One region of the Vibrio sp. STUT-A11 genome, then DNA from elsewhere that is predicted to be linked to it. Evidence: predicted binding sites of a transcription regulator. Region 1 holds the regulator's gene; each other region holds the start of a gene.

Region 1 (7,938 bases):
ACCAAGGCATATCAAAGTAATCTTTAATCGATTGACGCAATCGAGAACTGAACGCACGGTTCTTATCCATATCGATGGCGGTACGGATAAATTTATGTACATGTCGGTCGTAGCCAATCCAGAGATCGATCGCTTGCTGTCCCCAACTGGTGATTCGGTCCAGCTTCATTTGCAGACCAAACAGGGCTTCTTCAATAAACTCAAGCTCAGGATCGCCATAGACAAGCTCCTGAATATCGAGTATTTGAGTTTGCAGCTCATCACTGGCTGCCTGCAAGGTATCTTGAAGTTCACGCAGTGTGCTGGATGTTTCAGACAATAACGCTTCACAGTTATTAATCGCTTCACGCCAGTCTTTATTCAGCAGGTCAGCAATCTGCTGTTTCACAGATTGTTGCTGCTCGTCCATAACACGCTGGTTAAGATCGATTTGATCGAAGATCTCGCCTACGGAATATTTAAGTACTCCATACACGTTTTTCTTCCAGTGACCCGGTGTGCCACCTTTTTGGGCTGCTTCAATTGCTTTCGCCATTTCATCCGCAACCATAGACAGCTGAATAGAAAGGCGCAGTTTTGAGAACTCACGATGACGCACGTAGTAATCAGTAATGCCTATCGCCAGTGGCGACAAGCGGTAGATACTCGCCCCATCTGTCACTTCACTGACAAAACGGCTGATAAGGCGCTGCTTAACCATCTCGTTGATGGCATTGTTTGCCCTGAAAGCAGAGGCCTCCCCCGTTTCATCAAATAATCGAGTGACGATAGCGAACGCATCGTGCAGTTCACCTTCACCCAATTCATCGTCAAACCTTTCATTACTTAGTACTGCGATGGCAATTAAAAATGCCAAGCGCTCTGTGGTCAGGTTCAACGAGAAATCTTGCTGCTTAACCCAGCCAACCAATTCATCAATAGGTTGTTCTGCAGCATCGAGAGTCATCTCACTCATTGTTATTCCTGTTTTCTTTCTTTTTGGCCCACACGTGAATGTAGCGACCTAATGAGAGGTATGGCTCTTGTCGACAAAGTTGTTTTTCTAGCGCCAACACATCTTCAAACTCGTAATCACCCATGTATTGCATATTTCCTATGTAATCACTGAATGAGCGAATACCAGATTTACCACAAATACTGAACCCCGAGTCTTCTATCCATTGGTAGACTTCTTCTGGTTTCAAGCCTTTTTGCGGCTGTAGTTTAAATCTTTTCCGGTGAGGCATACCGTCCAAAATATGAGGAATGTTGCCACAAACCACGTTTTTGTAGACTAAACCATGGTGGTTATAGAACATCACCGATGCAATGCCTCCCGGTTTCACTTGCTCCAATACCGTTTCGAGAGCGGTTTTAGGATCGACCAACCACTCCATCACCGCATGAAACATGGCAAGATCCACCTGGCTTTCCATGTGCTCGCCAATGGACTGGACAGGTGAATGAATCAGGCGATACTGCTCAAGCAAACCGTTATTTTCAATATCCTGTTTGGCTAGTTGCAGCATTTCCGAAGATAGATCACATAACGCGACACGATGTCCGAGCTTAGCAAGCTTTTGAGACATTTGTGCTAAACCACCACCCGCATCCAAAACTTCTAGGGGTTGCTGGTCTGCCTCTAATTCACTTAGAATCTGTAGAAAATCTTCCCACACAATGATTTGGCGGATCTCCCCTTTATCGGAGCCGTAAATATTTTTTGCAAATTTGTGGGCGATATCGTCGAAATTGCGGTCTTCTGTCACTTCTGCTGAGTTATCATAACGGATTGTGTCGCTATTCTGGCACAAGGAAAGCAGGAATAAAGAGGAATACCCTCATTTTTATTTTCAATTGATGTTTTTTCGGACTATTTATGTATGTTTGAGCTGAAAAAAGTAGTGTCAGCTTTGCTCATGCCCTTACCAGCATTGCTGCTGATAGGATTATTGGGCCTGGCTCTCATTAGTTTTACCACTAAGCGTAAAACCGGCTGCTTCGTTGTTTTATTCTCTTTTGTCGGCATTTTCCTTGTTGCCTTCCAGCCTGTTTCAACCAAGCTTCTTATGCCACTGGAACGTGAACACAAAGCGTTTCTACCCGTTTCTGGAACCATCGATTACGTGATGGTGCTAGGCAATGGTCACGTTATCGATGACGAAATTCCACCCACTTCTCAGTTAAGTCGTGCCGCGCTAATGCGTTTAACAGAAGGCATTCGTATTTTGCGCATGTATCCTGGCGCTAAATTGATTCTTTCCGGCTATGACGGCGGATCTGAAATCAGCCATGCGCGTATGATGGCAAACGTCGCTCTGGCGCTAGGTGTGGCGAAATCCGATATTATTTTATTGGAAGATGCAAAAGATACTTGGGAAGAAGCACGTCAGGCTGCGGCGTTCGTCCAGCAAAAGGAAATTGTTTTAGTTACCTCGGCCAGCCACATGAGCCGAGCTCTGTATGAATTTAATGCAGCAGGGATTAAACCCCTCCCAGCACCGACAAACTTCTTGGCCATCGAAGAAGTCAATCAAGCTTGGGATAAATACTCACCGAAAGCGCGTTACTTGGAGCAAACCGAACTGTTTTGGCATGAATATCTTGGCAGTATCTGGCAACGCTTGCGTGATATGGTAGGACAAACGCCGATGGTAGAACCTCAATAGCTCATGCGTCGAGTGCTTTACGTAAGGTAACTTTGAGAAACAAAAAAGGAGAGCAACGGCTAAATGCCGTTCGTTTAGTAGCTAACGGCATGTTTAAGTCTCCAGTCATCCTGAACAACGACGAAGGAGTGTGATTCAGGATCTAATTTCCGCGCACTTTATAGCCGAAATTATTTCATTAACAGCTCAGCGCGCTGCGATTAGATTCCTAGTCTCGCTTGAGCTCGCTGGAATGACACAGATAAAATCGTTACGCGATTGGCTTTAAGCTAGCGCTCTCCTTTTGTTGAGCTTGTTTTTTGGGTATTAATCCCCGGCAAACATGTAGCCTTCGCCATGAACCGTGACAAAAATTTGTGGGTTCTTGGGATCAAACTCCATCTTGGCACGCATACGCCTAATTAATACATCTATGGTACGGTCATTGGGCGCATCCACACGATGACTGATCATATTCAAAATACGCTCACGACTCAGCACTTGATTCGGATAAGACGACAACGCCACCAAAAGCTCGTATTCGGCTTTGGTTAGTTTTACTGGCTCACCATTGCGGCTCAACGCTCGACGTTGAATATCAAACGTCCACTCGCCAAAACGAACAATATGTTGCTCGTTGGTTTCGTTTGTCTTGCTTGTCCCATTGCGTGCGGTCGAAATACGCCACAGCAAGTTTTTAACGCGAACTAATAACTCACGAAGTTCAAAAGGCTTGGTGACGTAATCGTCAGCCCCCATTTCCAGGCCAACAATTTTGTCGATGCTATCCGTGCGTCCTGTAACTAATATGATACCAATATCCGATTGGCTGCGTAATTCGCGCGTAAGCATCAGGCCGTCTTCACCCGGCAAATTAATATCCAGCATGATAAGATCAACATCGCCAGCTTGCAGTACCTCACGCATTTGCGTGCCACTCTCTGCTTCACTGACTATATAACCTTCATTTTGAAAATAACCCGCTAGCTTACTACGCGTTACAACATCATCTTCTACGACTAATACGTGATAGCTCATTTACACCACTTTCTGTCATTGATCATTCGAGATGTATTCTATTCATAACTATTAACATTTCTAGTCATAGGCGGACTAAAAAGCAAGATTTAGTGATTTTGTTGATTCAAAACAAGCTTACCAAGCCCTGTTAACAAATGGACATATTTCTCTATAAAACATCATAGTTATAGTTACTGCTGTTCATTTTAATTGATTACACTTAAAGGATATCTGAATTTGATTTTGTGGTGCCAGAAATAGAGCATCATTCAGGAGCCTAAAATGCAAGAAGTGAAAGCTTTTAATGAAAAACGTGCCGAAATTTACTGGTGGTTTTCTAGCTTATTCGCCAAAGAACTAACAGACAAAGAATTGGAGACTTACCATAGTGTCGAAATTCGTAGCTTTTTGGCGGGCTTAGGTGAAAATGAATCTCTCAAGCCCTCGATAGATAACCTTGTAGACGCACTGAACCGCCTACAAGACCGCGCAGATGCTCAGCTAGAGCTTGCTGCGGACTTTTGTGAGCTGTTCTTAAAAACCGAAAAGTACGGTGCGCTTCCCTACGCTTCTATGTACATTGGCGAATCTGGTTTGCTCAATGACAAGCCAGCAGAAGAGATGGAAAAGTTGATGGCTGAGTATGGTGTCCAAGTTGACGACAATCTAAAAGAACCAGCCGACCACTTAGCGGTAGAACTGGACTTCTTGGGTAACATGATCATCCGCTCTAATGAGTTTGAACAAGAAAAACATATGGAAGCAGCCTTCGTTAAACAAAATGCATTTATCGAAGGTCAACTCATGTCTTGGTTACCACAATTCTCGCAAAAGTGTCAGCAATTGGATGACTTTGGCTTCTACGCCAGCGTCGCGCAACTATTAATTGCATTTTGTAAACTGGACAGCGCTTACCTTCTTGGTGAATAATTGCCGCCTGTTTTAGGGAGCCTGGCTATTAGGTTCCCTATTTTTTATTCGTTAACTATTAAAATTGTTCCAAGCGCTCGCTTTCTAGCAATCAAAATGTGACTTCAGAGACACAAAACCATTGCTGAAATTATTGCCAGCCTGCTCGCATAGGGCTAAAATGTGAACGCAAACGATTAAATATGATTTTATGTAAACCGCTGAAATAAAGCGGTTTTTGTGTTTTCTTAATAGGTTGATGACCTTTCTTCACTCGGTTGAAGAAAATGAGCATTATCGACCGCTGTTGCTACTTACCCTCTACCGACTTCGGAGTAACCACTGCTAAACAGACTCAGCGCCATTGTTAATGTTGCGCTAAGTTTACACAAACACTCAGCACTAGGTTTATCTTCCACGGTATATTAGTAGCTCGATACAGGACACCATTTATGGCCACTATAAAAGACGTTGCTCGATTAGCCGGCGTTTCTACCACCACTGTTTCGCACGTTATCAACAAAACGCGCTTTGTTGCAGAAGCAACGCAAGAAAAAGTAATGAAAGCGGTTGATGAGCTTAACTATGCACCAAGTGCGGTTGCTCGTAGCTTAAAATGTAACTCAACGCGAACTATCGGTATGTTGGTAACGCAATCTACCAACCTATTCTTCTCTGAAGTTATCGATGGTGTAGAAAGTTACTGCTACCGCCAAGGCTACACACTTATCTTGTGTAACACTGGTGGTATTTATGAAAAGCAACGAGATTACATTCGCATGCTCGCCGAAAAGCGTGTCGATGGCATACTGGTGATGTGTTCCGACCTGACAGAAGAGCTGAAGCAAATGCTTGACCGTCACGCTGATATTCCAAAAGTAGTCATGGATTGGGGTCCAGAAAGCTCGCAAGCAGACAAAATCATGGATAACTCAGAGGAAGGCGGTTACATCGCGACTAAGTATCTGATTGATAACGGTCATACCGATATTGCTTGTTTAAGTGGTCACTTTGAAAAACTCGCATGCCAAGAGCGGATTGCTGGATTCCGTCGAGCAATGGCAGAAGCAAACCTACCGGTAAACGAAGACTGGTTTTTTGAAGGTAACTTTGAATGTGATACCGCTGTTTTGGTCGCAGACAAAATTACCGCAATGGCAAAACGCCCAACAGCCGTATTCTGTTTCAATGACACCATGGCGTTGGGTCTCATGAGCCGTCTACAACAGAATGGCATTAAGATTCCTGACGAGGTATCCGTCATCGGTTACGACAATATCGAGTTGGCAGAATACTTTTCGCCACCGCTAACAACGATCCACCAACCAAAGCGTCGTGTCGGTAAAAATGCCTTCGAGATTCTGCTTGAACGTATTAAAGACAAAGAACACGAAAAACGCATTTTTGAAATGCAGCCAGAGTTGGTCGTTCGAAATACAGTGAAAAAACTCAATTAATGACCAGTAAGCGCTCACCTGAGCGCTTATTTTTTGTCCGGAAAAATAACTTTATCACCCTTTTGTTCACTTTAGTCAGCAAACGCTTTATAAGTTACTGTTTTTTTTAAACACGATCCACCTCACATCGCCTCAAACTTGTGCTCAGCCTTCAATCTCAAATACGAAACTAAACCCATAAAACATGGTCGTTTTATTGAAGCAATATCACAATTTGATCTCTGAAATGTGATGTTAATTCAAGATAAAAAGTATTCTCTACCTGTCACGCACAGGGCAAACCATCCGAAAGGGTGGGACGCAAAGCTTCCGGCCTTAACCATTCGATAAATGGAAGGTAGCGGGGTTACCGATGGCAAATATGCATATAATGAGTTTACCCTTTAATGACATTGTGCTTGCATGTATTTGCTACTCTCTCGGACCTGACTTTTGGTGGCGTAATATTAATTACACCGAGATAACACATCATGGATAAACCGATACTCAAAGATTCTATGAAGCTATTTGAGGCACTTGGTACGATCAAGTCGCGCTCAATGTTTGGTGGCTTCGGACTTTTCGCTGATGAAACGATGTTTGCACTGGTTGTGAATGATCAACTTCATATACGAGCAGACCAACAAACTTCATCTAACTTCGAGAAGCAAGGACTAAAACCGTACGTTTACAAGAAACGTGGTTTCCCGGTCGTTACTAAGTACTATGCGATTTCCGACGACTTATGGGAATCCAGTGAACGCTTGATAGAAGTAGCGAAGAAGTCGTTAGAACAAGCCAATTTAGAAAAAAAGCAGCAAGCCAGTAGTAAACCTGACAGGTTGAAAGATCTACCCAATTTACGACTAGCGACAGAACGAATGCTTAAGAAAGCTGGTATTAAATCAGTAGAACAACTTGAGGAAACTGGCGCATTAGGCGCTTACAAAGCGATACGTGATACGCACTCCGCAAAAGTAAGCATTGAGTTGCTATGGGCTTTAGAAGGGGCGATTAACGGCACTCATTGGAGCGTTGTTCCCCAATCTCGAAGGGAAGAGCTAAAAAGTGCGCTCTCTTAGCCGAAAGAGATAAACCTTTTCGATGTATAAAAACCGCAGTTTCGACTGCGGTTTTTTTTGAAATTTTTTCCAGCCTCAAACTGTCTGTTATTTTGTATATCAAATGATTGTTATGAGTACCATATTTAACTACTGGTACCTGTTAACGTTTTAGAGCAAGGCTGTTCTTCTGGAGTACGACAATGAATAAAAAACTGGTTTTTGGGTTAATACTGCTGTTAACGATAATTTTATTAGCCGTTAACTTTAGCCAGTACCTCACTTTAGAGAACGCTAAAGCCCAGCAAGACGCACTTAACGCCTATATCGATCAACGGTTTGTCTTTGCTGTTACGCTCTATTTCGTCGCTTATGTCGCGATCACCGCGTTTTCTATTCCCGGTGCAGCGGTCGTCACTCTGTTAGCCGCTGCTCTATTCGGCTTTTGGACTAGCTTACTTCTCGTCTCATTTGCCAGTACGATCGGGGCAACGTTAGCTTTTCTGAGTAGTCGTTACTTATTACGAGATTGGGTACAAACAAAATTTGGTTCAAAGCTCAACGCGATTAACCAAGGCGTCAAAAAAGACGGGGCATCTTACCTACTCTCATTACGATTGATCCCTGTATTTCCTTTCTTTCTAATCAACCTATTGATGGGATTAACCCCGATGTCTGTTGGCCGATTTTATTTGACCAGCCAAATAGGTATGCTTCCAGGCACCGCTGTTTATCTCAATGCAGGTACTCAACTGGCAACGATTGAAAGCCTCTCTGATATCGTTTCACCGAGCGTGTTAGCTTCATTTGCGTTGCTTGGGCTTTTTCCTATCATTGCTAAATGGCTGATGAATAAATTCAGACCCACTCAAGTGCAGCCAAATG
Region 2 (7,938 bases), 450 kb from region 1:
TGTGACTCCGATTTCAAAAAGGTAGGGTTTTGTCCCGATTGTGACGCTGAACTGGAAAAGCTCCAGGCTTGTGGGGCGGCGAATTACTTCTGTAATACCTGTAATGAACTCAAATCAAAATCTCGAGTTCGATTTGAGTTTCAAAAGATTGACTAACGCTAAACTGGGTTAATTGACGGTCGAGCGAATCTCGCCATTTGCTAAACGGGTGACCAGACGGTCGCCCGTTTTCACATCTTCAGCTTGTGTAATTACCTTGCCTTGCTCTGTTTGCGTGATGGAATAGCCACGTTTGAGGGTCGCAAGCGGGCTCACTGCCTCCAGCTTTTCTGCAGCCATTGCCAGTTGATGACGCACAGTCAGTAATTTGCGATCCATGGCATCCAACAGCTTTTGCTCGACACGGTCTAGCCTCGATTTTTGCTGAGCTAAGTGTCTGACAGGAGAGTTCAACTGTAGACGGTGGTGTTTACGCTCAATCGCTTGTTGACGAGAATCGATGAAGCGTTGCATTGCTCTGCGTAGTCGTACATCCAGTTCATCTAATTGCTGTGATTGACGCTGCAACTGATAGCTAGGATGTTGACGCTCTAAACGGTGTAGCAGTTGCGCTGCTTGTCGTTTTTGCTGTGCCAAATAGTAACGCATTGCGCTCGCCAATTTATGTTGACGAGTGACGAGAGCTTGATCTTTATGACTGTTATCGCGGCTTACCAGCTCCGCAGCTGCCGAAGGGGTTGGTGCTCGTACGTCGGCAACGAAGTCAGCAATCGTTACATCGACTTCGTGGCCAACGGCACTAATGATAGGGATTTGGCTGGCCGAGATCGTACGTGCAAGGATCTCGTTGTTAAAGCACCATAAATCTTCTAATGAACCACCACCACGGCCAACGATCAGCACGTCACATTCATTACGGCTGTTTGCACGACCAATTGCTTGTGCGATTTGAATAGCGGCATCTTCTCCCTGAACCATGGTTGGATAAATCACAATAGGAAGAGAAGGATCACGGCGTTTTAATACATCGAGGATATCGTAAAGTGCAGCGCCAGTTTTTGAGGTTACCACTCCCACGCGTTTCGGGTGTTCTGGCAATGTCTGTTTGTTTGTTTGGGCAAACAAACCTTCAGCAGCCAGTTTCATCTTGAGTTCTTCAAACTCTTGCTGCAGTCGACCATCGCCTTCTGGCTGCATACTTTCGATGATAAGTTGGTAATCACCGCGCGGCTCATAGAGAGAGAGGCGTGCTTTTACTAATACTTGGTTCCCGTTAGCAGGCTTGAAAGTTACACGACGATTGTTGCCACGGAACATGGCGCATTTTACTTGAGCGCGAGAGTCTTTAAGCGTCAGGTACCAATGACCAGAGACGGGAGCTGAGAAGTTTGAGATCTCTCCGACAAGCCAGACGATCCCCATTTCATTTTCCAACAGGAGACGAACTTCTGCATTAAGACGGGAAACAGTGAAAATGTTTTGATTGGTCTGGGAGAGCACAGCTAATCTCGTAGACGTGAGTATGGAAATTAGCGGAAATATAATACATAGCAAGGGGGTAATTGCAAGAAAAAAATTAAAAAAACTTGTAGTCAATCGATTGTGTTGAACGTATAATCCCTCCGCAATATCTAATCCAAATGTAACTCGTTGACCAAAACGGTTACCCTCATTATGCGAAACGATGAGACTTTGGATTGTTTTTTTTTACTCCTTTAATTGTGAGATATTGCAAATGCTAAGAATTGCCAAAGAAGCGCTGACATTCGACGACGTACTGCTAGTGCCAGCACACTCCACCGTTCTCCCAAACACAGCTGATCTTCGCACTCAGCTAACGAAAAATATTGCCCTGAATATTCCAATGATTTCTGCGTCGATGGATACCGTGACGGAAGCTCGTCTCGCTATTGCACTTGCGCAGGAAGGTGGCATTGGCTTTATCCACAAAAACATGTCTATTGAGCAGCAGGCAGCTGAAGTTCGTAAAGTTAAAAAATTCGAATCAGGTATTGTTACAGATCCAGTAACAGTAAACCCTGACGCTACCATCGCTGACGTAGTCGCACTGACTGAAAAGCACGGTTTTGCAGGTTTCCCTGTTGTCACTGAGCACAACGAACTTGTTGGTATCATCACTGGCCGTGACGTTCGCTTTGTTACTGACCTTGCTAAGAAAGTATCTTCAGTTATGACGCCAAAAGAAAAACTGGCGGCCGTAGAAGAAGGTGCAACTCGTGAAGAAGTGCAAGAAAAAATGCACGAAGCACGTGTAGAGAAAGTACTGGTTGTAAATGATGATTTCAAACTGACTGGTATGATCACAGCGAAAGACTTCCACAAAGCAGAGCGTAAACCAAACGCATGTAAAGATGGACGCGGTCGTCTACGCGTTGGTGCAGCAGTTGGTGCTGGTGCTGGTAACGAAGAGCGTGTTGCTGCTCTTGTTGAAGCAGGTGTGGACGTTCTACTTATCGACTCTTCTCACGGTCACTCTGAAGGTGTTCTGACTCGCATCCGAGAAACTCGTGCTGCTTACCCAGACCTAGATATCATCGGTGGTAACGTGGCTACAGGTGCTGGTGCTAAAGCACTTATCGAAGCTGGCGTAAGCGCAGTGAAAGTAGGTATCGGCCCTGGCTCTATCTGTACGACTCGTATCGTAACGGGTGTTGGTGTTCCTCAAATTACCGCTATCGCAGATGCAACTGAAGTTGCTAACCAATACGGCATACCAGTCATTGCAGACGGTGGTATCCGTTTCTCTGGTGATATCTGTAAAGCAATCGTAGCTGGCGCGTCATGTGTGATGGTTGGTTCTATGTTTGCTGGTACGGAAGAAGCACCGGGTGAAGTGATTCTGTACAACGGTCGTTCGTACAAATCTTACCGCGGTATGGGCTCTCTGGGTGCAATGTCTCAAGGTTCTTCTGATCGTTACTTCCAGTCTGACAATGCAGCAGACAAGCTGGTTCCTGAAGGTATCGAAGGCCGTATCGCATACAAAGGTCGCCTAAAAGAGATCGTACACCAGCAAATGGGTGGTCTACGTTCAAGCATGGGTCTAACGGGTTCTGCAACTATCGAAGATATGCGTACTAAAGCTGAATTTGTACGTATCTCTGGTGCAGGTATGCAAGAGTCTCATGTACACGACGTTCAGATTACTAAGGAAGCGCCAAACTACCGTCTAGGTAACTAATTGCCTAACGAAAACGTTTGCTTTTTCCTTGAAGCATTAAGAAGAGGCGAGTACACTCGCCTCGGTTTTAATCACTTAGCCTAAAAAAGACTGCTCAAAATGACTAAAAATATCCATGACCAACGTATTCTGATCTTGGACTTCGGTTCTCAGTACACTCAACTAGTTGCTCGTCGCGTACGTGAAATCGGCGTTTACTGTGAACTATGGAGCTGGGACGTAGAAGAAGCGGATATTCGCGAATTCAATCCAGATGGCATCATCCTATCTGGTGGTCCTGAAAGCGTAACGGAAGAAAACTCTCCACGCGCACCTCAATACGTATTTGACTCAGGTGTTCCTGTTTTTGGTGTATGTTACGGCATGCAGACCATGGCAGAGCAGCTAGGTGGTAAAGTAGCAGGCTCAAACGAGCGTGAGTTTGGCTACGCACAAGTTAAAGTTTCTGGCGAATCTGCACTGTTTAAAGATCTTGAAGCGATTCAAGACGTTTGGATGAGCCACGGCGACAAAGTAGTAGAAATCCCAGCAGACTTCGTAAAAGTTGGTGAGACAGACACGTGTCCTTACGCAGCGATGGCGAACGAAGAGAAGAAATACTACGGCGTTCAGTTCCACCCAGAAGTAACTCACACCAAACAAGGCCTACAAATGCTAGAGAACTTTGTTCTGGGCGTATGTGGTTGTGAGCGTCTATGGACCTCTGAATCTATCATCGAAGACGCAGTCGCTCGCATTAAAGAGCAAGTCGGTGACGACGAAGTTATCCTGGGTCTTTCTGGTGGTGTAGATTCGTCAGTGGTTGCTATGCTGGTTCACCGCGCGATTGGTGACAAGCTAACGTGTGTATTCGTCGATAACGGTTTGCTTCGTCTGAACGAAGGTCAGCAAGTAATGGATATGTTTGGCGACAAGTTCGGTCTCAACATCATCAAAGTTGATGCAGAAGAGCGTTTCCTTGACGCGCTAAAAGGCAAGTCTGACCCAGAAGAAAAACGTAAGACAATTGGTCACGTATTCGTAGACGTATTCGATGAAGAGTCTAAGAAACTGGCTAACGCAAAATGGCTAGCTCAGGGTACTATCTACCCAGACGTAATCGAATCAGCAGCTTCTAAAACTGGTAAAGCGCACGTGATCAAATCACACCACAACGTGGGCGGCCTGCCAGAAGATATGGAAATGGGTCTGGTTGAGCCACTACGTGAGCTATTTAAAGATGAAGTTCGTAAGATTGGTCTTGAGTTAGGTCTGCCTTACAACATGCTTTACCGCCACCCATTCCCGGGCCCTGGTCTGGGTGTTCGTGTTCTTGGCGAGATCAAGAAAGAGTACTGTGACTTGCTACGTCGCGCTGACGCTATCTTTATTGAAGAGCTTCACGCAGCAGACCTATACAACAAAGTGTCTCAAGCGTTCACGGTATTCCTACCTGTACGTTCAGTTGGCGTAATGGGCGATGGCCGTAAGTACGATTGGGTTGTATCTCTACGAGCAGTAGAAACCATCGACTTTATGACAGCACATTGGGCTCATTTACCATACGACTTCCTAGGTAAAGTATCTAACCGCATTATCAACGAAGTTGATGGCATTTCACGTGTTGTTTACGACATCTCTGGTAAGCCACCAGCGACAATCGAGTGGGAATAGTCCTCAACGATTTTGTTTGATAGAACCAGCCTTCGGGCTGGTTTTTTTTTGTTTGTCTCTTTTGGCATATACCAATCAAACCAATCGTTGTGCAAGCTAAGTGATTGATTGGACATACGGTTTGGTGAAAGGTTTTTGAGACGTCCGTCTTAAAATCTTTGAAACTATGTTTAATAGAAAAGATTTGCAAGCTCCCATCTTTTTTCAGTGAGTGTTATTAAAATTCCCTCGTGTATCACTCTCTGTTAAGAACTCATCGTCCACTGTGTACTAGAGTTCGTTAGGATTTTTTATGTCGTTTTACCCAATTCGTACACCTAAAGCTAGCCAAATACCTCGTATTAATGGCGCTAAAACATTTGGATATTATCCCAACTATCCTTTTCAACATAAAGTAGCGGCTAGCGGCGCTAAACCTCTGCAATATATTGCCGTTGACTTACCTGCAGGATTAACCCTTAACTCGAGTACCGGACTCATATCGGGCATTGTGCAATCAAAAGGAATTCATGAGATTCAAATGACCGTTCGTAACGTTCATGGGGAAGATACTAAAACGCTTCGCTTGTGTATTGACGAGAAAATATGCCTGACACCTCCTATGGGGTGGAATAGTTGGTACTGCCATAGTGAACTGATTAGTGAAGAAGCTATAAAACAAACCGCACAAGCATTTGTAGAAAAAGGTTTAATTGATTATGGCTGGAGCTATATCAATATCGATGATTGTTGGCAAGGGGAGCGTTGCCAGAATACGTTAGCTCTGCAAGCCAATGAACGATTCAACGATATGCACAGCATGTGTCAGTTTGTAAAATCTCTGGGCTTAAAACCAGGAATCTACACGACGCCATGGCAGGCAACGTACGCTGGTTTTATTGGAAGCAGCGCACCTAACACGCAAGGGGACTACAAAAACTACTATCTTGCCGAGCGAGATCGTGAACAATTTCATCAGTTTTTTGGCCGTTATCCAAGTATCAATACAAACGGGCTAAACCATGTTGGAGAGTGGTTTTTTGATAAGGATATACAGCAGTTTGCCGACTGGGGATTTGAGTTCGTTAAATTAGACTGGAAACCTAATGATGCACCGACCGCAATGCGTATGTGGAAAGACACGAAGAAAACTCATGCCAATATTGTGATTAGCTTGTCAAATGATGCGCCTTTTGACCACGCCGCTGAGTTAACAAACTGGTGCCATTGCTGGCGTACAACAGGGGACATCCACGATTCTTGGGAAATCGTCTCAAAAATCGGTTTTTCTCAAGCGCCTTGGCAAGCTTTCTCTTCTCCCGGCCGATATCCAGACCCAGATATGCTACAAATTGGACACATCGGTGTCCCTAACCGCAAAAACACCCAGTTTAATCCCACACGATTGTCCTATGAAGAGCAATATGCGCAAGTTTCCTTGTGGGCGCTCTTATCGGCTCCTTTGATGCTAAGTTGCGATATCGAACAACTCGATGAGTTTACCTTAAATTTGATCACCAACTCCGAAGTGATCGATATCAATCAGGATTCTTTAGTTTCACCTACACGCCGTTTTGAGCTGGAAGGTGACATAGAAGTTTGGACGAAAGAATTGGAAAACGGTGACGTAGCAATAGGAATATTTAACCGTTCTGAGACAACCAGAACTTTGAACATCGACTTAAACAACTTTATCGACTTTGCTGAAGTTCAACTTCGAGACGCCTGGCGTCACCAATCTTTAACTGTAACTAACTCGTGTTTTTTAATTGACTTACTTCCACACAGTGCAGAGTTATTACGTGCAAACAATAGCAAAGTATAAAAGGGTCAATAAATTGGATAATGATCGAGAAACAAACTTAATGGTGTTTAACTAAAAGTAAGAATACCAAGTGAGAACTGTAAATACAGGTCTGACATTATTATATAGCCATAGATTATGGCAACCAACAAACGCAATCCTACGAGAAAATCAATGATGCTTAATATTCACAAAAAAAAGCTGGCCATGGTAGTTGGTCTCATTATTAGCGGACATGCTTTCGCGGCATACGACGAAGCTCCTATATTGCAACAGCAAGTTAAAACAGGAGCATTACCAGAGGTACAAAATCGCCTTCCTAAAGAGCCTCTAGTCATTGAGCCTATTGATTCCATCGGTGAGTACGGTGGACAACTAAACCTATTATCGCTTAAACGTAATATTGGTTTAGATATGCGATTAATGAAATACGATAACCTGTTTAATTTTAATCGCTCTTACACTGGCATAGAGCCAAATATTGCAACTTCGTTTGAAGTTAACCCTGAGCTTACTGAATATACCGTTAAACTTAGAGAGGGAATTAAGTGGTCTGATGGTGTTGAATTTACGTCAGAAGATATCAAATTTTATATTGATCTTGTTTCAAGAGAAGACTGGTCAGGCAATAAACCTGCGTATATTCCCGCAACTGCTGAAGTCTTAGATAAATATACCGTTAAATTCAAACTTGAAAAGCCAGATGGTATGTTTATTCGTAAGCTTGCAAATACTGATGGTTCAAATATTGTACAATTCCCTAAGCACTATTGTGAACAATACCTACCAGAAGTAAATCCAAAAGTACGCGATGAGGCCAAAAAAGCTGGATTTGAAAGTTGGCAGCAATATTTCCAAACAAAATGTCGCGCTCATTACTTCCCAGAGCATTATTCAAATCCGGATCGACCAACAGTAAACGCTTGGAAGATCAAAGTGCCTGCGTCACCTAAAACGCAATATGCAGTATGGGAGCGAAATCCTTATTATTGGGTTGTTGACAGTGAAGGTAACCAGCTTCCTTATCTTGACAATGTATATATTTCTTATTCTGAAAATAAAGAAGAGCTGGTATTGAGAGCGGCTGCAGGTGAAACCGATTTTCAAACTCGTTTTGTTGGTGAGCCAAAATATCGCTCTATGTTTATCGAAAATGAAAACAAAGGTAATTACAAATACAAACTACGCCCAACAACCAGTTCTAATGCTCTGATTTTAGGTTTAAACCAAACCATTAAAGATCCAATTAAACGTGAGCTCTATCAGAAAAAAGCGTTTCGTATTGCTCTATCGCATGCCA
Region 3 (7,938 bases), 1.4 Mb from region 1:
AAAGAGCCGTCAAACTCTCGAGCTGCTGGAAAAAAATGGTGTTACACCAGAAGTCGTAAAATATTTGGATAACCCACTTAGCGTGGAAGAACTAAAAGCACTCTATACTCAACTAGGGTTCTCTGCTGTTCGCGACATGATGCGTACCAAAGAAGCCGACTACAAAGAACTGAGCTTAGGTGATGCGTCAGTCAGTGATGAACAACTGTTCGAAGCCATGGCACAAAATCCAAAACTGTTTGAGCGCCCTGTTGTTGTCGCAAACGGCAAAGCGAAGATCGGTCGCCCTCCAGAGCAAGTGTTGGATATTCTATAAATGGATTGCCAGATCCTTATTTTGTACTTCAGCCGTCACGGCGCAACAAAACAACTGGCAAGACAGATAGCAAGAGGAGTTGAATCGACTCCTCAATGCGAAGCAATTTTGCGTACAGTTGAAGAATTGTCACCTCACTCACATCCCCCTTCCGATCCAATTGTTACTCTAGAAGAGCTGAAAAAATGCGATGGTCTTGCATTTGGTAGTCCCGTCTGGTTTGGCAACATGGCAGCGCCTTTAAAGCACTTCTGGGATCAAACCACACCTTTGTGGGTAAGTGGAGACTTAATCGATAAACCAGCGTGTGTATTTACCTCATCCTCTTCGATGCATGGTGGTCAGGAAACCACACTACAAAGCATGATGACGCCATTGTTGCATCACGGGATGATGTTATTGGGAATTCCTTATGCAGAACCAGAGCTGCACTTAACTCAGTCGGGTGGTACGCCATATGGCGCGAGCAGTGTCGGCAAAAAGCCAACGCTCACCAATGACGAAGCCCGCCTGGCACAGAAGTTGGGTAAACGACTAGCAACAGCAGCACTCAAGCTGAAAGCTAGCGAGTAAATTCAAGGATAGTAAATCGATGTCTGAATCTTTTGACCAACCTGCACTCAGTGCACAAACGAAAAGCTATCGTTATTTAGCTTTGTTTGGCAACTTGGCTTTACTGGCTTGGGTAGCAATTTGGCAACTCGCGCTGTCTCCTCACCCTCACTTGAGTAGCACAACGCTTGCGATTGCATGGTGTATTCCATTATTGCTTCCGTTGCCGGGTATATTGGCGGGCAAACCCTATACTCACGCTTGGGCAAACTTTGTGTTAATGCTGTACTTTTTGCACGCGTTAACCATTTTATATGTCGATGGCGGAGAACGTTGGCTCGCAGCGGTCGAGCTTTTGCTAACGACGCTAGGCTTTTTTGGCAACATTCTATTTGCGAGAGCAAGAGGCAAAGAGTTGGGCCTCAAACTCAAACGCTTATCCCAAGTAGAGAAAGAGGAAAAAGCGAAGTTCAACAAATAAGGCCAACGATGAAACTAAAAAGAGTCGCGATTTGTGACTCTTTTTTATTACTTTCAAAATGTTAGCATTCTATGAACGTTGACTAGAGGTCCATTCATAAATTACGTCATACTGCTCTTGCACCGGCTTAATTACAACAGGCTCTGATTGTTTTACTTCTTCAACTGAGGCGTCAGCGGTCACAACATCTGACCCCAATTGCGCTTCTTGCGTGACCAATTCTGTTTGCACTGAATCTTGAGCTGGTTGTAAAGGCGCAACTTCTTCCACTGGCTTTATTGGCTCTTGGTACTCACCCAGTTGCGAGATCGATGACGCTTCTTTTTCAAACGTTTCTTTAGAAGCCAATAAATGAAGTTTAAGAGTTAGCTCGTTACCTTGAACACGCTTGACTTCAGTTCCAGCAACAGAGTTAAGCTTGTTTAACGCGCTTTCTAAACGGAAAAAGTCTTTCGCGGAATAAATGTTGACCACTTTCATCGTGATCCCATCAGAAGCTTCACCAGACACAATCACGGCGCTCTTACCTGCGTAATAATCGGTAATCCCATCAACCATTTCATTCATCGCATTCGATCCAGATGCAGCCCCACTACGAGGAGAACGTTGAGAGACAAGAATAGCCGATGGTGATTGGTCATATAACGTCCAGCGAACTTGATCGCCCTGAGCTTTTACCACCAGCACGGCATCTGCCGGGTAACGTTGGCTAGCCTTTGCTATCGGATCAGCAAAACCACCCCATAGGTCTGAAACACTAACACCGGTCACATCATCAAAGTCACCGACTGGAAAAGTAATCGGTAACCCTCGAGCTTCGGCTGCGGCGTGCAATGCAGAAACCTTCGGCGAGTCTGAGTGCTCCCAGGCAATGGTACGCTCATAAGCATGCTCTTCAATCGCCCAGACGAGAATATTGGCACGGTGAGCCGACCAAGATGGCAACTGCGCCTGAGTCAGAAGAGAATGAATCTGACTACTACTGAAGCGCATTTTCAAACTTGGTTTGCCTTCAACCTGCCCGTAACCGAGTTGAGAAATGTAGCGAGAACTTGAGCTCAATGCCTTTTGAATAACCGGATTGCTTAAAGAAGCTTGAGAACCAGTCGCTCGAACAATCACCTCTTTCATACCTTGTTCACGAGCCAAAGACTCACCGTTGTTTTGCTCGCTGTCGATAACCACTTCAGCACGATAGATATCTACCTGCGTAAGTGCATACACGGGCAGGGACAACCAACCTATCAGTATAAGAGCTAAATAGCGCATAGTTTTCATTTTCCTTTAAATAAGAGAAAGCATAATAAGCAACTATCAAACCTTGAGCAAGGCAACTCATGGGTAAATAGCTTGGAATTTGACCAACTTACGTCATTTGCGGCACAGTGTTTAGAACGGATAAACAAGTGGGCCTTTTTTGTTATCAATCCATCTGCGTATCCAAAAAGTGAATTCCCCAGAGCTCGAGATAAAGGAAAATACCCGTTTCCAACATGACACCTTGCGCTATGCGCGACACGTTATTACATCCTTTACTTTGCGCCTCATCTAACAAAACATGAACTTTGGTCCACAAAACAGGCACTTTTGTAAGAAAATCGCTCTAAAGGCCTATTTTATCCACTTAAAATCATCGAAAAGTTTGATCTGACCATTGTCGCAAACGTTTGCTGAGTGGTACTATTCGCCGGATTTGTCTGCATATCTTTAAATAGGAAATGATTATGAAAAATGCGTTACAAGGCGCTCAGATGCTCTTTGTCGCTTTTGGTGCTTTGGTACTCGTGCCTCTTCTGACTGGCCTTGATCCAAACGTAGCACTCTTCGGCGCTGGTGTTGGTACCCTCCTCTTCCAATTAATCACTAAACGTTCTGTCCCAATTTTCCTTGCTTCTTCTTTTGCGTTTATTGCTCCTATTATGTTCGGTATCCAAACATGGGGTATCGGTGCAACTATGGGTGGCTTAATGGCAGCAGGTATGGTTTATATTGCCCTGGGCGCGGCGATTAAAGTTCGTGGCGTAGGCTTTATTCATAAGATTCTGCCACCAGTGGTTGTTGGCCCAGTGATTATGGTTATCGGCCTGGGCTTGGCTCCAACCGCTGTGAATATGGCGATTGGTAAAACAGGTGACGGTGCTGCTCAATTGGTCAATGGTGATGCAGCGGTCATGATCTCTGCCGTTTCACTATTAACAACTATTGCACTGAGCGTGTTTGCGAAAGGCTTCTTGAAGCTAGTACCAATTGTTGGTGGTATCTTAGCGGGTTACTCTGTCTCTCTTGCCTACGGAGTGGTTGATTTTACCCCTGTTGCTCAAGCAGCTTGGCTGGCGATGCCAAACTTCACTACGCCTGAATTCAACATCAATGCCATCCTATTTATGATCCCAGTGGCTATCGCACCCGCAGTGGAACACGTTGGTGATATGCTGGCTATTTCAAATGTGACAGGCAAAGATTACCTTAAAAAACCTGGTCTGCACCGCACAATCGCGGGTGACGGGGTAGCAACTATGGCTGCTGCTATGGTCGGCGCGCCACCAAATACAACCTACAGTGAAGTCACTGGCGCAGTCATGCTAACCAAGGCATTCAACCCAAAAATCATGACATGGGCAGCCGTGACTGCAATTGTTCTGGCTTTAGTTGGAAAGTTAGGCGCTATCCTGCAAACCATCCCTGTACCGGTAATGGGTGGCATCATGATCCTACTGTTTGGTTCTATTGCTACCGTGGGCCTGAACACGCTGATCAAAAACCACGTTGATCTACACAAATCTCGTAACCTGGTTATCGTTGCTGTTACGCTAGTATTTGGTATTGGTGGCATGGCTTTCGGCATTGGTGAATTCAGCCTACAAGGCGTTAGCTTGTGCGGTATCGTGGCAATCATTCTTAACCTGGTTCTTCCTCATGACTTGGGTGAAAACCATGTAGTTGATAACGCTCAGATCGAAGAAGACAAAGCGAACTAAATCGTAAGTTCAATTCGACACGTACAAAAAAGGCTTGGTAATAACCAAGCCTTTGTTTTTTGTTCAGAACTGAATCTGCGTTTTGTTTTACGCTTATTTAGTACCGAAAATCTTGTCACCCGCATCACCTAGACCAGGAACGATGTAACCTTTGTCGTTTAGTTTCTCGTCGATCGCCGCAGTGTATAGCTCAACATCTGGGTGTGCTTTTTCTAGCGCTTCGATACCTTCAGGCGCTGCTACCAGAACAAGTACTTTAATCTGGTTACAACCTTTCTCTTTCAGAAGGTCAATAGTCGCGATCATAGAACCGCCAGTTGCTAGCATTGGGTCAACAACCAGTGCGATACGCTCATCAATGTTAGAAGCAAGCTTGTTAAAGTATGGTACTGGCTCAAGCGTTTCTTCATCACGGTAGATACCTACCACACTGATACGTGCACTTGGCATATGCTCAAGAACACCATCCATCATGCCCAGACCAGCACGCAGGATTGGCACAACGGTTACTTTCTTACCTTTAATCTGGTCAACTTCTACTGGACCATTCCAACCATCGATAGTAACTTTCTCTGTTTCAAAGTCTGCTGTCGCTTCGTAAGTAAGTAGGCTACCGACTTCAGTCGCTAACTCACGAAAACGTTTTGTGCTGATGTCACCTTCTCTCATTAGACCAATTTTATGTTTTACTAGAGGGTGTTTTACTTCAACAACTTTCATGTCCATCTCCGGCTATAATAGGCAATATTTAAACAAACCTTCAGATTATACATGATTTCCACGGGGAAAGCAGGATATATCACTGAAGAAAAAAACTCGCGCAAACGTTTGCTATCTGTATTTAAGCACTGGTAGAATAGCGCCGTTTTCATATCCAACTTAAATACCGAGGACTTCCCTGTGAGTGGTAATAACTCTTCTCTTAGCTATAAAGACGCTGGTGTTGATATTGATGCAGGCAACGCGCTTGTAGATCGTATTAAAGGTGCGGTAAAACGTACTCGTCGCCCTGAAGTGATGGGTGGTATCGGTGGTTTTGGCGCTTTATGCGAATTGCCGACAAAATACAAACAACCTGTATTGGTTTCTGGTACTGACGGCGTAGGTACAAAACTTCGCCTGGCACTGGATATGAACAAGCACGACACTATCGGTGTTGACCTGGTTGCAATGTGTGTAAACGACCTGATCGTACAAGGCGCTGAACCATTGTTCTTCCTTGATTACTACGCAACAGGCAAGCTAGATGTCGATACCGCAGCAGACGTTGTTTCTGGAATCGCAGATGGCTGTTTGCAAGCGGGTTGTGCCCTAATCGGTGGCGAAACTGCTGAAATGCCAGGCATGTACGAAGGTGAAGACTACGACGTAGCTGGCTTCTGTGTAGGCGTTGTAGAAAAAGAAGAAGTGATCGACGGTACAAAAGTAGCGGCGGGTGATGCTCTTATCGCAGTAGGCTCAAGCGGCCCCCACTCAAACGGTTACTCTCTGGTTCGTAAGATCCTTGAAGTATCTGGCGCAGACAAAAACGAAATGCTAGAAGGTCGTACTATCGGTGAGCACCTTCTGGAACCAACTAAGATTTACATCAAATCAGCACTTAAAATGATTGAGAAGCACGACATTCATGCTATTTCTCACATCACTGGTGGTGGTTTCTGGGAAAACATCCCGCGCGTTCTTCCTGAAGGCACTAAAGCAGTGATCGACGGTAACAGCTGGGAATGGCCAGTGATTTTCCAATGGCTACAAGAGAAAGGTAACGTAGAAACACACGAAATGTACCGTACATTCAACTGTGGTGTTGGTCTAATCGTTGCCCTGCCTAAAGATCAAGCGGAAGCAGCGGTTGCACTTCTGCAACAAGAAGGCGAAAACGCATGGGTGATTGGTGAAATCGCTCAAGCAGAAGCAAATGAAGAACAAGTTGAAATTAACTAACTTGCGATTCTTGCTCAAAAAGTAAAAAGAATGAGGACGCTATGTCCTCATTTTGCTATCTGGAACTCGAAAACCATTTAAATAGTAGGTGATACCAAGCTAGCAATAAGAGAATCATTCTTGCTGACATTGGTATAATTTAAAAACCTACAGTAGTAAGGCAGTCTCAACATCATGAAAAATATAGTGGTCCTCATTTCTGGTAGTGGCAGTAACCTACAAGCGATACTGGAAGCGTGTGAAGCGAATATGCCTGACGCACAAGTCGCTGCCGTTTTCTCAAATAAAGCGGACGCTTACGGATTAGAGCGCGCGAAACAATTTAATGTTGCAGGCCATTTTATCGACCCAAAGGCATTTGAGTCACGTGACGCATTTGATGCAGAATTGATGAATCAAATCGACCAATATCAACCAGATGCAGTGGTATTGGCTGGTTACATGCGTATCCTCAGCAGCGAATTTGTTCAACATTACATGGGTAAGATGATCAACATTCACCCTTCGCTACTGCCAAAGTACCCAGGCTTACACACTCACCAACGTGCGATTGACGCTCAAGATAAAGAGCACGGCACCAGTGTGCACTTCGTAACAGAAGAGCTAGACGGTGGTCCGGTTGTTCTGCAAGCAAAAGTACCGGTATTTGAAGATGATGATGCGAGCACCCTTGCCGCTCGTGTTCAAACCCAAGAGCACAAAATCTACCCGATTGTCACCAAATGGCTTGTTGAAGACAGATTAAAGATGCAAGACGGCAAAGCGTGGTTAGACGGCAAAGAGCTTGGCGCTCACGGCTATGCTGCCGCTGAGGAAGAGTAGCACTCTTCGGGTAAACTCAAAACCAAATCAAAAAGGCAGCCTTATCACACTGGCTGCCTTTTTAATTGCTGGAAAGTGTTAGTTACTCAAGAGGTTCCGTCGGTGCCTGGCTGGCGACTTTCTTTGGCGCGAATGCAACGTCTTTCAGCGCTGCTGCATTATCATCAACCAACTCACCTAAATGAAACAGACCATACTCACCTGGCTTCATTCTCTGCCATGCCTCATTACCGGTAAGCGGTTGAGTCGCAATAACAGAAACAACGTCATTTGGTGTTGTTTCTTCCTGGAAGTTAATTTCAACATCTTCATCCAGTAGTGCCGCTTTACCAAAAGGCGCTCGTCGCGTAATCCAATACAGGTGATTGGTGCAATACGTCATGACAAACTCACCGTCACTCAGCAGCATGTTAAATACGCCCTTTTCTTTCAGTTGATCACAACATTTTGCGACGTAGACAAAAACCGATGCCATATCCTCCGGAGGCTCTGGGTATCTATCTTCCATCTGTTTCAATAACCAACAAAACGCCAGTTCACTATCCGTTTGACCTACCGGGCGGTGTCGCCCCGTATGCAGGTCCTGGTAGCCTGTTAGCTGACCATTGTGAGCAAATGTCCAGTACTTACCCCACAACTCACGTGTAAATGGGTGCGTATTTTCTAAATTGACCCCGCCACGATTAGCCTGTCGAATATGGCTGACAACAGCGCGGCTTTTGATCGGGTAGTTCTGAACCAGTTCTGCTATTTTTGAATCGCAGCTTGGCTTCGGATCTTTAAACGTCCGAAATCCTTTACCTTCATAGAAAGTGATTCCCCAACCATCACGGTGCGGACCAGTTCGA

The links. Region 1 encodes PurR, which represses purine synthesis genes. Its sites were predicted from a motif close to TNANGNAAACGTTTNCNTNA; they were not measured.
Region 2: guaB (IMP dehydrogenase) is a predicted target of PurR. The motif match lies at 1,652-1,671, and genes of this name have one in related genera.
Region 3: OO774_RS03875 (uracil-xanthine permease family protein) is a predicted target of PurR. The motif match lies at 3,005-3,024, and genes of this name have one in related genera.

What each region holds. Positions count from the first base shown of each region.
Region 1 is NZ_AP026763.1:2,245,624-2,253,561, forward strand. It holds gene mukF (chromosome partition protein MukF) at 1-955, opposite strand, end outside; gene cmoM (tRNA uridine 5-oxyacetic acid(34) methyltransferase CmoM) at 948-1,748, opposite strand; gene elyC (envelope biogenesis factor ElyC) at 1,863-2,648, shown strand; gene torR (two-component system response regulator TorR) at 2,955-3,665, opposite strand; gene torD (molecular chaperone TorD) at 3,930-4,577, shown strand; gene purR (HTH-type transcriptional repressor PurR) at 5,009-6,013, shown strand; cyclic di-GMP riboswitch class I at 6,279-6,367, shown strand; gene OO774_RS10570 (TfoX/Sxy family DNA transformation protein) at 6,484-7,074, shown strand; gene OO774_RS10575 (TVP38/TMEM64 family protein) at 7,257-7,938, shown strand, end outside.
Region 2 is NZ_AP026763.1:2,699,572-2,707,509, reverse strand. It holds gene OO774_RS12700 (zinc ribbon domain-containing protein) at 1-156, shown strand, start outside; gene xseA (exodeoxyribonuclease VII large subunit) at 169-1,500, opposite strand; gene guaB (IMP dehydrogenase) at 1,736-3,202, shown strand; gene guaA (glutamine-hydrolyzing GMP synthase) at 3,302-4,855, shown strand; gene OO774_RS12680 (putative Ig domain-containing protein) at 5,148-6,659, shown strand; gene OO774_RS12675 (ABC transporter substrate-binding protein) at 6,813-7,938, shown strand, end outside.
Region 3 is NZ_AP026763.1:823,151-831,088, reverse strand. It holds gene arsC (arsenate reductase (glutaredoxin)) at 1-316, shown strand, start outside; gene wrbA (NAD(P)H:quinone oxidoreductase) at 317-889, shown strand; gene OO774_RS03885 (DUF2069 domain-containing protein) at 909-1,349, shown strand; gene OO774_RS03880 (DUF2066 domain-containing protein) at 1,419-2,618, opposite strand; gene OO774_RS03875 (uracil-xanthine permease family protein) at 3,074-4,327, shown strand; gene upp (uracil phosphoribosyltransferase) at 4,421-5,047, opposite strand; gene purM (phosphoribosylformylglycinamidine cyclo-ligase) at 5,228-6,268, shown strand; gene purN (phosphoribosylglycinamide formyltransferase) at 6,443-7,090, shown strand; gene OO774_RS03855 (class II glutamine amidotransferase) at 7,173-7,938, opposite strand, start outside.